DNA from 3 places in the Arthrobacter sp. sptzw42 genome. Region 2 is predicted to be linked to each of the others. Evidence: riboswitches for the same ligand, from Rfam matches in the RefSeq annotation. Region 2 holds a riboswitch; each other region holds the start of a gene.
What was found. A riboswitch is a leader RNA that binds a small molecule or an ion and turns the genes downstream of it on or off. The one in region 2 is predicted to bind thiamine pyrophosphate.

Region 1 (3,265 bases), on a different contig from region 2:
CTTCACCGTCCCAAGGCTTGCCCAAGGCCTCGGTCTGCAGCCGGAAGTGATTCAGGGAGCGCTCGTCCGGGGATGGCATGGTGCGCAGGATGCCCACCTTCCCCGCCAGCATGAGCTGGGCCGCAGCCATTCCGGTCATGAGGGATATCTGTGCGTTCCAGTCCTCCACCGGAAGCTGGGGAGCGGCGGCAATCCGGTAGCCGCCGTCGGGAAGCTGGACGATCTCCTGTTCCGGCATGTTCAGGCTGGCGCCGCCGCGGGCCCGCTCCAGCTCCACGCGCTTGAGCCCCACCTCCCTAAGGAGCAGCAGCACCGGGGCCGCGGTGCCGGCGTCGAGCTCGGCCTGCACGCCCTTGTAGCTGAGCTTCGCGCGGCTGCGCATCCGGGCCCGCTTTACCGCTACGGACTGCACCCCGGCGGCGCTGTCCAGGCGGAAGTCCCAGACGAACGCGGAGCAGTCCTGGCCGGGGAGGAGGCTTCCGGCCTGTTCGCTGATGACCTCCGGATGCAAGGGGATCCGCCCGTCGGGGGCATAGAACGTCTGGCCGCGCCGGCGCGTTTCCGCGTCCAGGGGCCCGCCGGGGGCCACGAAGGCGGGCACATCCGCAATGGCATACAGCACGTGGTAGCCGTCGCCGTCCGGCTCGATGAACAGGGCCTGGTCCAGGTCCGTCGACGACGCCGGATCGATGGTGATGAATTCGATGCCGGTGAGGTCATGGCTGGGGAGCTGCAGGGACTCGACGGCCGCCTTTGCGTCAGCCACCGCGTCCTCCGGGTAGGCGCCCGGCAACTCCAGCTCGGTCCGCAGGGCGCTCAGGGCCGCCTCGAGCGCGTTGTTGTGCTCGTGGACGTTGGGAGCCAGCCGATGGTGTGACACGAAAATCAGCCTAGTCCGAATTCCGGCCATAATGCAGGCGCCGTGCCCGGATCGCCGCACTTGGCTGATCCCGCCGCGGACGCCGCCGCTCTGGCGCCCGAAGTCAGGGCTTCCGGGCGTCCAGCGCCGCGAGCAGCGCAGCGGCGGCCGCTGCCGGATCGGAAGCTTCCGTAATGGCGCGGACCACCACGATCCTGCGCGCGCCTGCAGCCACCACCTGCTCCACGTTGCCATGGTCAATGCCCCCAATCGCGAACCAGGGGAGGCCGTCGTCGGACTGCCCTTCCAGGCCGGCCGTCCGCGCAGCTTCTGCGGCGTACTTCACCAGGTCGAGCCCTACCGCGGCCCGTCCCGGTTTGGTGGGGGTGGCCCAAACCGGGCCTACACAGAAGTAACCCAAGCCCGCCGGAGCCGAGGCTGCAGCCAGGGCGGCGTCCACCTGCGCCGGGCTGTGGCTGGAGAGGCCAATGGCGGCATTGCCGTTGAGCAGGGTCCGCGCAGCCTCGAGGGGCAGGTCCTTTTGGCCGATATGGAACACCGGGGCACCGGACAATACGGCGATATCCGCCCTGTCATTGACGGCCCAAAGCCGGCCGTGCCGCTCTGCCGCTTCCTTGAGGACGGCCAGCAGTTCGAGCTCCTCGGATGCCTCGATGTTCTTGTCCCTGAGCTGGATGATGTCCACGCCACCGGAAAAAGCGGCATCAACGAAATCCCCGAAATCCCCGCGGTCCGTGCGCGCATCGGTGCAGAGATAAAGGCGGGCAGCGTGAAGGCCGTTGCTGATCTTCGCGCTGCCAAGGACGTCAGTGCCGGCGGCAGGGGTGTGGGACACATTCATGGAGGAAAGCCTAGTTCCTCTACACTGGCCTCGTACTGCGGGAGCCCGCGGCAGCTGTCACAAAGCGCCGGGCTGAGAGGGCGTCAGAGCCGACCGCTTGACCTGATCCGGTTAATGCCGGCGTAGGGAAGGAGACACATGGGCGCACCTTCAGGCGCCCGCCCGGACGCGCCGTCCGGGCGGGCGGACAACATCGTCCACGCCGACGTCGCCGTCATCGGCGGCGGAGTCATCGGCCACAGCATCGCGTGGGAGGCGCAGCGCTCCGGCCGCGCAGTGGTGGTCATCGACGACGCGCCGGGGTCGGGGGCGAGCTGGGCTGCCGCAGGAATGCTGGCTCCGGTGAGCGAGCTGCACTACCAGGAGGAGGACCTCCTGGAATTCATGCTGGAGGCCTCCGTACGCTGGCCGGCTTTCGCCGCCGGCCTCGCTGCAGCTTCAGGGACAGATCCGGGATACATTACGACGCCGACCCTCGCCGTGGGAGCCGACGCCGGGGACCGCCGCGCCCTGATGGACCTGCGCACAGTCCAGCAGGCGAACGGCCTCTCCGTTGAACCGCTCACCGTCCGGGCAGCGCGGCAGCGGGAGCCGCTGCTCAGTCCCGGGATTTCCTGTGCACTGGACACCCCGGCGGACCACCAGGTGGATCCGCGGCTGCTGGTGGCCTGCCTGCAGGCCGCCCTGGCCGGCGGGCGTGCGGGTAACGGAGGCGGGAGCAGGGGCCGCGTCGCAGGGCACGGCACCGCAGCAGCCGGCGCCGTCGACGGTTATGCAGTCCCTGCCCGCGCGGCCGGGCTGCTGTGGCAGAACGGAAGGGTCGCCGGGGTACGCCTGGCAGGCGGGGGTGCCGTGTTGGCCGCCGAAACGGTGGTGGCGAACGGGCTGCACGCGGCAGCGCTGGAAGCACTGCCCGGCAATCTGCATCTGCCGCTGCGGCCCGTCTACGGGGACATCCTGCGCCTTGCCGTTCCCAAGCATGTGCAACCCCTGGTCACGTCCACCGTCCGCGGGCTGGTGCACGGCGTCCCGGTCTACATCGTCCCGCGCCGGGACGGCACAGTGGTGGTCGGGGCAACCCAGCGCGAGGATGCCCCCTCGGCCGCTGATGCCGTTTCCGCCGGCGGCGTATACCAGCTGCTCCGGGACGCGCTGGTGCTGGTCCCCGCCGTCGCCGAACTTGAACTGCTGGAAGCCACCGCCCGGGCCCGCCCCGGAACGCCGGACAACGCACCGCTGCTCGGGCGGGTACCCGCGGCGTCCGGGCCGGCCGGCCGGGACGCCCGTTATGTCGCCGGGCTCATCATTGCCACCGGCTTCTTCCGCCACGGAATCCTGCTGGCTCCGGCGGCTGCCGCCGTCTGCCGGGACCTCCTGGACGGCGGGCCTGACCCGCGGTGGGCGGCCTTCAACCCTGGCCGTTTCTCCCGCTCCGGCTACCCGTCCACCAACCGCTTACGCCAAAAGGAAACAGCATGAACATCACCTTGAACGGAACCCGGCACCTTGTACCCGAGGGCGCCTCCATCAGCGCGCTCGTCAGC
Region 2 (3,265 bases):
AGCGGATGGGCACCGGACTCCTGGAAGTCTTCGGCGAGCAGTGCGAAGCGTGCGCCGGCCGCGGCGTCGTCACCCATGACGACCCCGTTGAGCACCGGCGGGCCAACATCGTGGCCGCCGAACACCACGTCCAGCGGACCGACAGCCGGCCGGAACCCCGCAGCGAAGGCCACCGCAATGACGCCCCGCGCATCGACAGCAGCCAGGCCGGCGTGCGTCCGGACCGGAAGCGGCGGCGGGGCCGTGGCGGCCAGCAGCCCGAGGTTGCCCCCGCGCCTGCCGTGCCCGTCCACACAGTCCAGCCCGACCCCTCTGACGCTGAGCGGCACGCGAAGGCGGAAGCCACCCGGCTGGCCCTTGCCAACATCGCCGCCGCCGCGCATGCAGCCCACTTGCACGACGACGAAGTGGCCGCAGCCAGGCAGGCTGCCGCGGACCATTCCGCGCCCGCCCCTGCCCCGGCTCCCGCAGTGGAAACAAACCGCGACGACGATGCGCGCCCGGCCGCCGTGCTGACCTTCGGCGGCGAGAAGGTGGTGCTGCCGTTCGTTGACCATGCTGAGGAGCAGCCGCAGAAGCCCGCACTGACCCTGGACCGGCTTGCCGAAGCGTTCGCCCACCTGGGCCAGCCGGCGCCCGCACAAGCGGAGCCTGAGCAGACCGAACCGGAGCAGAAACCGGCGGAGCGCGTGGAGCCGGTCCAGCCGGCCCGCGTGCCTGCTGCAGCCGCTGCCGGGGAACCGGCGAAGGACTACACGGACCACACGCTGGAGCAGTCCCGGCAACGGCGCCCGCGGCGCAACCGCAGTGCCAGCCGTGCCCAGGGAGCAGCCAACGAAACCTCCGTGCAGCATCACGAAAGCGTGGCGGCAGCCAGCACAGGGCATGCCCACGAGGCAAAGGCTCCGGCGCCGGCCGGTGACGGCGGTGCCGGCCTTGAAAAAGCGTCAACAAAGCCCGCAGAGGCGCCCATCATCCTGGGCGTAGGCGTACCGGCCTCGGAGCTCTAGCCGGAGCGCTCACGGGCACGTACCGGCGCGTTTCAACAAGTCCCCGTTCAGTGGACAAAACCCCAGGAATTTCCAGGGGATTTGTCCACTGGGCGGGGACTTTTGCGTGCAGGGCCCGCAGGGCGGGATGCGGAGCTGCGCGCCATCAGCGTGCGGCTTCGGGTCGCAATGTGTCACCTTCAGCCTGGGGCGGGCAAAAAAGCTAGGCTGGGGAACCGACACGGGGTGCCGCGCAGAGAGCCGGCTGAGATTCAGACCCGTTGAACCTGTCCGGTTAGCACCGGCGAAGGGATGTCCTTTGTCTACGACTCTTGTAATGCCCGCAGCCACCCCTGGACCCGCCACTGCGGCGCCGGCATTGCCGGGCCGGCAGGTACCCAGGGTCCTGTCCATCGCCGGCTCGGATCCTTCCGGCGGTGCCGGTATCCAGGCGGATTTGAAAAGCATCGCGGCCCTCGGGGGGTACGGGATGGCAGCCATCACTGCCCTCACAGCCCAGAACACGCACGGAGTAAGGTCCTTTCACGTGCCCCCTGCAGCATTCCTGGCAGAGCAACTCGACGCCATCAGCGACGACATCACCATCGACGCCGTGAAAATCGGAATGCTCGGCAACGCCGACGTCATTGGAGCGGTGGCGCAGTGGCTGCAGAAGGTGCGGCCCACCGTCGTGGTCCTGGACCCAGTGATGGTTGCCACCAGCGGCGACCGGCTCCTGCACGAGTCTGCCGAAACGGCCCTGCGCGAACTCCTGCCGCTGGCACACCTCATCACCCCCAACCTCGCGGAGCTCGCCATGCTTGTGGGCGGGCAGTTGCAGGACAGCTGGGCCGGCGCGCTGGACCAGGGCCGCGCCCTCGCAGCCGCCAGCGGCGCAACCGTACTGGTCAAGGGCGGCCACCTGAACGGCAACGAGTGCCCGGACGCGCTGGTCAACACCCTGGGCCTGCTGTCCCATGAAGTGGTGGAGGTGCCAGGGGAGCGGGTTGCAACGCGGAACAGCCACGGCACGGGCTGTTCGTTGTCCTCTGCAATGGCCACCGCCCAGGCGCGGCTGGGGGACTGGGAAGCGTCACTCCGGGAAGCCAAGCCGTGGCTGGCCGGCGCGCTCAAGGCCTCGGGAACCCTGGAGGTGGGGACAGGCAACGGGCCGGTGCATCATTTCCACCACCTGCAGCCGGTGCCGGCGGAAGGCAGCTTCGCGGCGCAGCTGCGGGGTGAGGCGCAGCCGGACCTGGAGGATATCTATGCCCTCGGCTTCATCCGGGACCTGGCCACGGGCAGCCTTCAGGAGCACCAGTTTGAGTACTACCTCGCGCAGGACGCCCTCTACCTCAACGGCTATTCACGAGTTCTGGCAAGGGCGAGTTCGCTTGCGCCCACCGAGGCGGAGCAACTGTTTTGGGCTGCTTCGGCCGGGCAGTGCCTGGAGGTCGAGTCGGAGCTTCACCGCTCCTGGCTGGGCGCGCGCTCGGTCCTGCCCCGGCTCGGCCCCGTCACCAAGTCCTACGTTGACCACCTGACGGCGGCCTCGGCGTCGGGCAGTTATGCGGTCCTCGCGGCGGCAGTCCTGCCCTGCTTCTGGCTGTACGCCGAGGTAGGCGCCACGCTCCACGCCCAGTTTGTTGCCGCCGGTGAACCTTCCGCGCACCCTTACGCGGAGTGGCTGCGCACCTATGCCGACGAAGACTTCGCCGCCGCCACCCGCAGGGCCGTTGCCATAGTGGATGAAGCGGGACGCAGGGCCTCCGCTGCCGAGCGGGCCGCCATGATCACGGCATTCAAACAGTCCTGCCGCCTGGAAGTGGACTTCTTCGACGCGCCGCGCCTCCATGCCTGACACCGTGGCTGCGGCCTTGCCGGTAGTATGGTGGGGCACGGTCCCGAGGCCGGGATTCAGCAGTGGTACTTATCACAGCCAGCCCGCCGGAACCAGCCTCATTTGCGGCCGAAGCCAAAATTAGCGTATTCTGGATCTTCGGTGCTTACGCCAACACTTGGGTTATGACCCCACGGCGTTGAGGCACAGCGAGAAACCAGGCTTTTATTGGCCGGTTCCGCACGCAAATTTTGTAATAAACGTCGAGAGAAGTGAGTTCCCAAGTGGTGTACGCGATTGTCCGCGCAGGCGGCCGCCAAGAGAAGGTTTCCGTTGGAGACTTCGTTACCCTTAACCGCGTCGCCGGTGGAGCTGGCAGCACTATCCAGCTGCCCGCACTGCTCCTGGTTGATGGTGACAAGGTCACCACCGCCGC
Region 3 (3,265 bases), on a different contig from region 2:
ATTGCTCCTTCGGGCGGCAGCGGTGCTGCCGGGTGCTTGGCCGTCGACGGTGGCGGTTTCGGTCAGGGCTGGTCGTTCAGGTTGCTTCCGCGGCTGCGCCGCGGAGTGGTCCGGGGGGCCAGCAGGATGGCGAGAATGATCATGGTCAAACCCAGGGCCAGGTGGAGCCAGTTGTCGGCGCCGTTGAGTGGGACAAAGTTGGCGGGAGTTTCGTCCCCCACCAGGAAGCCGTAAAGCCAGAGAACCAGGTACACGACGCCCCCGTAGATCAGGAAGCTTCGTGCCTTCTGGTGGGTCCGGGCCAGCAGCAGTCCGGCCGCCCCGAAGGCAAGGTGCACGATATTGTGAAGGACCGACACCTGGAAGAGGTTCAACAGCAGGGCTCCGGAGCCGTGTCCGGCCATGCCCAGGGAGTCGTAGTTGATGGTGATCCCGGGGACAAACCCCAGGACACCCACCAGCAGGAAGAGGGCGCCGGTTACGAAGGCAGCCTTCTGCAGGCCCGTCCTCGCGCCGGTGGCCCGGGTGCTGACTGTCATGACCTGTCTCCTCAAAAGCCTGGAGACAACATAGTAAGCATGGTTACTAATAAAAGCTAAGTGCGCCTGCCGGTGCTGCTGCCCGCGGGCCACTGCCGGCAGCGTCCGCGCAGCCGGCGGGCTCACCCTTCCGGGACGATCCACACGTAGGGGTTTGGCTGGTGCCCGCCGCGGCGGCCGTGCTCGTACCCCTGCTGCCAGGCCTTTCCGACGGCGGATACCAGTTCAGCCAGCAAAGGATAGTAGGGGTGGTCGGGGCCGATGTAAATCATTTCTTCCTCGGCCTTGTCCACCGCTGCCCGCACCTGGTTTTCGGCTGTATTACCGAGCATGGCGCCCCTCCTGTTTGGAACTTCCGCCACCCGTCTCGAATGTACTCCCGGCATCCAAGGGGAGTCCATCGCCCTGGTCTGGAACCCGCGTCAGTCCGTTCGCATGGAGCTGAGGACCTCTCGCAGTGCCTGTACCACCAGGTCATGGTCCTGCACCTGGGGAAGCCCTGAAACAGTGACCGTAGCCACCGCGCCCACTCCGGCGACATATACCGGGAAGGAGCCGCCATGTGCCGCATACCGGCGCTGATCAAACCAGCCCTGGTCTTCGATCCGTCCGCCGCGGGTCCGGGCACGCAGCCCCACCAGCAGGGAGGGCACCTCGTACCGGGCCGCCGTTCTCTGTTTGGCGCGGATCCAGTGCTCGTTGTCCGGGGTGGCCCCCGCCAGGGCGACATGGAACAGGACCTGCTCACCCTTGGTGATGTCTATCGCGATGGGGAACTGGCCCTCCTTCCCCAACTCCACAAGCAGCAGCCCCAGGTTCAGTGCGTCGTCCATGGAAAAGCCTGGAAACTGGAGCTCCCGGATTTCGCCCTCTATCCGGGCGATAAGGGCCTGCAGCGATCCCTCCGGCTGGACGGCATCCGAATCCGGATCGAACTCAGTCACATGCGGTGAATTGGCGGTCATGGCCCACAATCTACCCTTCCTCCGGTGTAAACTGGACCCCGCCCACAAGGGCAATTATTTACTCACAGAATCATTCAACGACAGGGGAGCGCCGCCGTCGGGCATCACTGGCCAAGCCAGGAGCCGCAGGTGGGCGCTGAGAGTGCGGACAGCCGCAGACCCTCGAACCTGATCCGGTTAGTACCGGCGCAAGGGAGTCGAGTTCTCGAAGCTCCGCAGTGGTTTGCCGCTGCGGTTCTTTCCCCTCCTGTTCCTCAGGAGGATCGCATGGCAACTACAGCAATCAAGAAGACCACCAGCAGGTCCTGGCGCGTTGTGGACATCGTGGTGGCGGCGTTGATCGCCATCGCAGGCGGCGTCATTTTCTGGGCGTGGTCCCAGGGTGCCGCAGCAGTGTCTGCGCCGATGAACGCCCTTTACCCGCCGCTTACCGGACTGATTGCCGGCGGCTGGATGATCCCGGCGGTGCTGGGCATGCTGATCATCCGCAAACCGGGCGCCGCCCTGTTCTGCGAAACCGTGGCAGCCACCGGTGAACTGCTGATGGGTTCGCAGTACGGTGCCTCGGTGCTGTTCTCCGGCTTCGTCCAGGGCCTGGGTGCGGAAATCATTTTCGCGATTTTCGTGTACCGGAAGTTCAACCTGCCGGTGTCCCTCCTCGCCGGTGCTGCTGCCGGGCTGTTCTGCGGCCTCAATGACTCCTTTGCTCCCTGGGGCTGGAACATTGCCTACTCGGGCGGCGACAAGCTTGCGTACATTATCTTCACCGCGATCTCCGGTGCCGTCATCGCCGGGGCGCTGTCATGGATCGCCACCCGCGGCCTGGCCAGGACCGGTGTCCTGAGCTCCTTTGCCTCGCGGAAGGCAGCCACGGAGCCGGTTTTCTCCTGATGACAGCGCCTTCCGTCCACGGCGCGTCCGTGGCGGCGCGCCCGGCTGCCGTCACCGCGCGCGGCTGGGGCTGGCGGCATGCCGGGCGTTCCAGGCCTGCTGTCCGTGCCCTTGACCTGGACATCCGCCCAGGGGAGCGCGTGCTCCTGCTTGGCCCGTCCGGAGCCGGCAAGTCCACGCTCCTCCATGCGTTGGCGGGGGTGCTGGGGGATGCGAACGACGACGGCGAGGCCGGCGACTCCGACGAGTCGGGTTCGCTGCTGGTCGACGGCGCCTCCCCCCGCGATCAGCGCGGCCGTGCCGGGTTGATGCAGCAGGACCCGGAGACACAGGTGGTCCTGTCACGGGTGGGGGACGACGTGGCCTTCGGTGCCGAGAACCTTGCTGTGCCCCGGGACCGTATCTGGACCCGGGTGCACGAGGCTTTGGACGACGTCGGGCTGTCCCACCTGCCGCTGGACCATCCAACGTCTGCACTGTCAGGCGGCCAGAAACAGCGGCTGGCCCTGGCCGGCATCCTTGCGATGCGGCCGGGGCTGCTTCTCCTCGACGAGCCGACAGCCAACCTGGATCCCGCCGGGGTGGTGGAGGTGCGCGACGCCGTCGGGCGCTGCCTCGACAAAACCGGGGCAACCCTGGTGGTGGTGGAGCACCGCGTCTCCGTCTGGAAGGACCTGGTGGACCGCATTGTGGTGCTGCAGCCCGGTTCTTCGACCGACCCGGGGGTGCTCCTGGACGGGCCTCCGGACCAGGTTCTCGGCGAAGCCCGGAGCATGCTCATTGCGGCCGGGGTCTGGGTGCCCGGGTATGTTCCGGCCACCCGCCCACGCACGGCGGATCCGGCTCCCGGCTCCGGGGACCTGCTGCTTG

Region 1: it holds a riboswitch for thiamine pyrophosphate, as region 2 does, so the genes downstream of both, AC5RT4_RS08375 (FAD-dependent oxidoreductase) here and thiD (bifunctional hydroxymethylpyrimidine kinase/phosphomethylpyrimidine kinase) in region 2, are expected to answer to the same signal.
Region 3: it holds a riboswitch for thiamine pyrophosphate, as region 2 does, so the genes downstream of both, AC5RT4_RS04225 (ECF transporter S component) here and thiD (bifunctional hydroxymethylpyrimidine kinase/phosphomethylpyrimidine kinase) in region 2, are expected to answer to the same signal.

What each region holds. Positions count from the first base shown of each region.
Region 1 covers NZ_JBNHEX010000005.1:134,573-137,837, reverse strand. Annotated here, with positions in the region: gene AC5RT4_RS08385 (RNB domain-containing ribonuclease) at 1-880, opposite strand, end outside; gene thiE (thiamine phosphate synthase) at 984-1,721, opposite strand; TPP riboswitch at 1,749-1,867, shown strand; gene AC5RT4_RS08375 (FAD-dependent oxidoreductase) at 1,860-3,200, shown strand; gene thiS (sulfur carrier protein ThiS) at 3,197-3,265, shown strand, end outside.
Region 2 covers NZ_JBNHEX010000002.1:374,870-378,134, reverse strand. Annotated here, with positions in the region: gene AC5RT4_RS03885 (Rne/Rng family ribonuclease) at 1-1,010, shown strand, start outside; TPP riboswitch at 1,222-1,319, shown strand; gene thiD (bifunctional hydroxymethylpyrimidine kinase/phosphomethylpyrimidine kinase) at 1,327-2,850, shown strand; gene rplU (50S ribosomal protein L21) at 3,114-3,265, shown strand, end outside.
Region 3 covers NZ_JBNHEX010000003.1:34,974-38,238, forward strand. Annotated here, with positions in the region: gene AC5RT4_RS04210 (DUF4383 domain-containing protein) at 63-539, opposite strand; gene AC5RT4_RS04215 (hypothetical protein) at 662-871, opposite strand; gene AC5RT4_RS04220 (heme-degrading domain-containing protein) at 962-1,504, opposite strand; TPP riboswitch at 1,577-1,717, shown strand; gene AC5RT4_RS04225 (ECF transporter S component) at 1,772-2,395, shown strand; gene AC5RT4_RS04230 (ABC transporter ATP-binding protein) at 2,395-3,265, shown strand, end outside.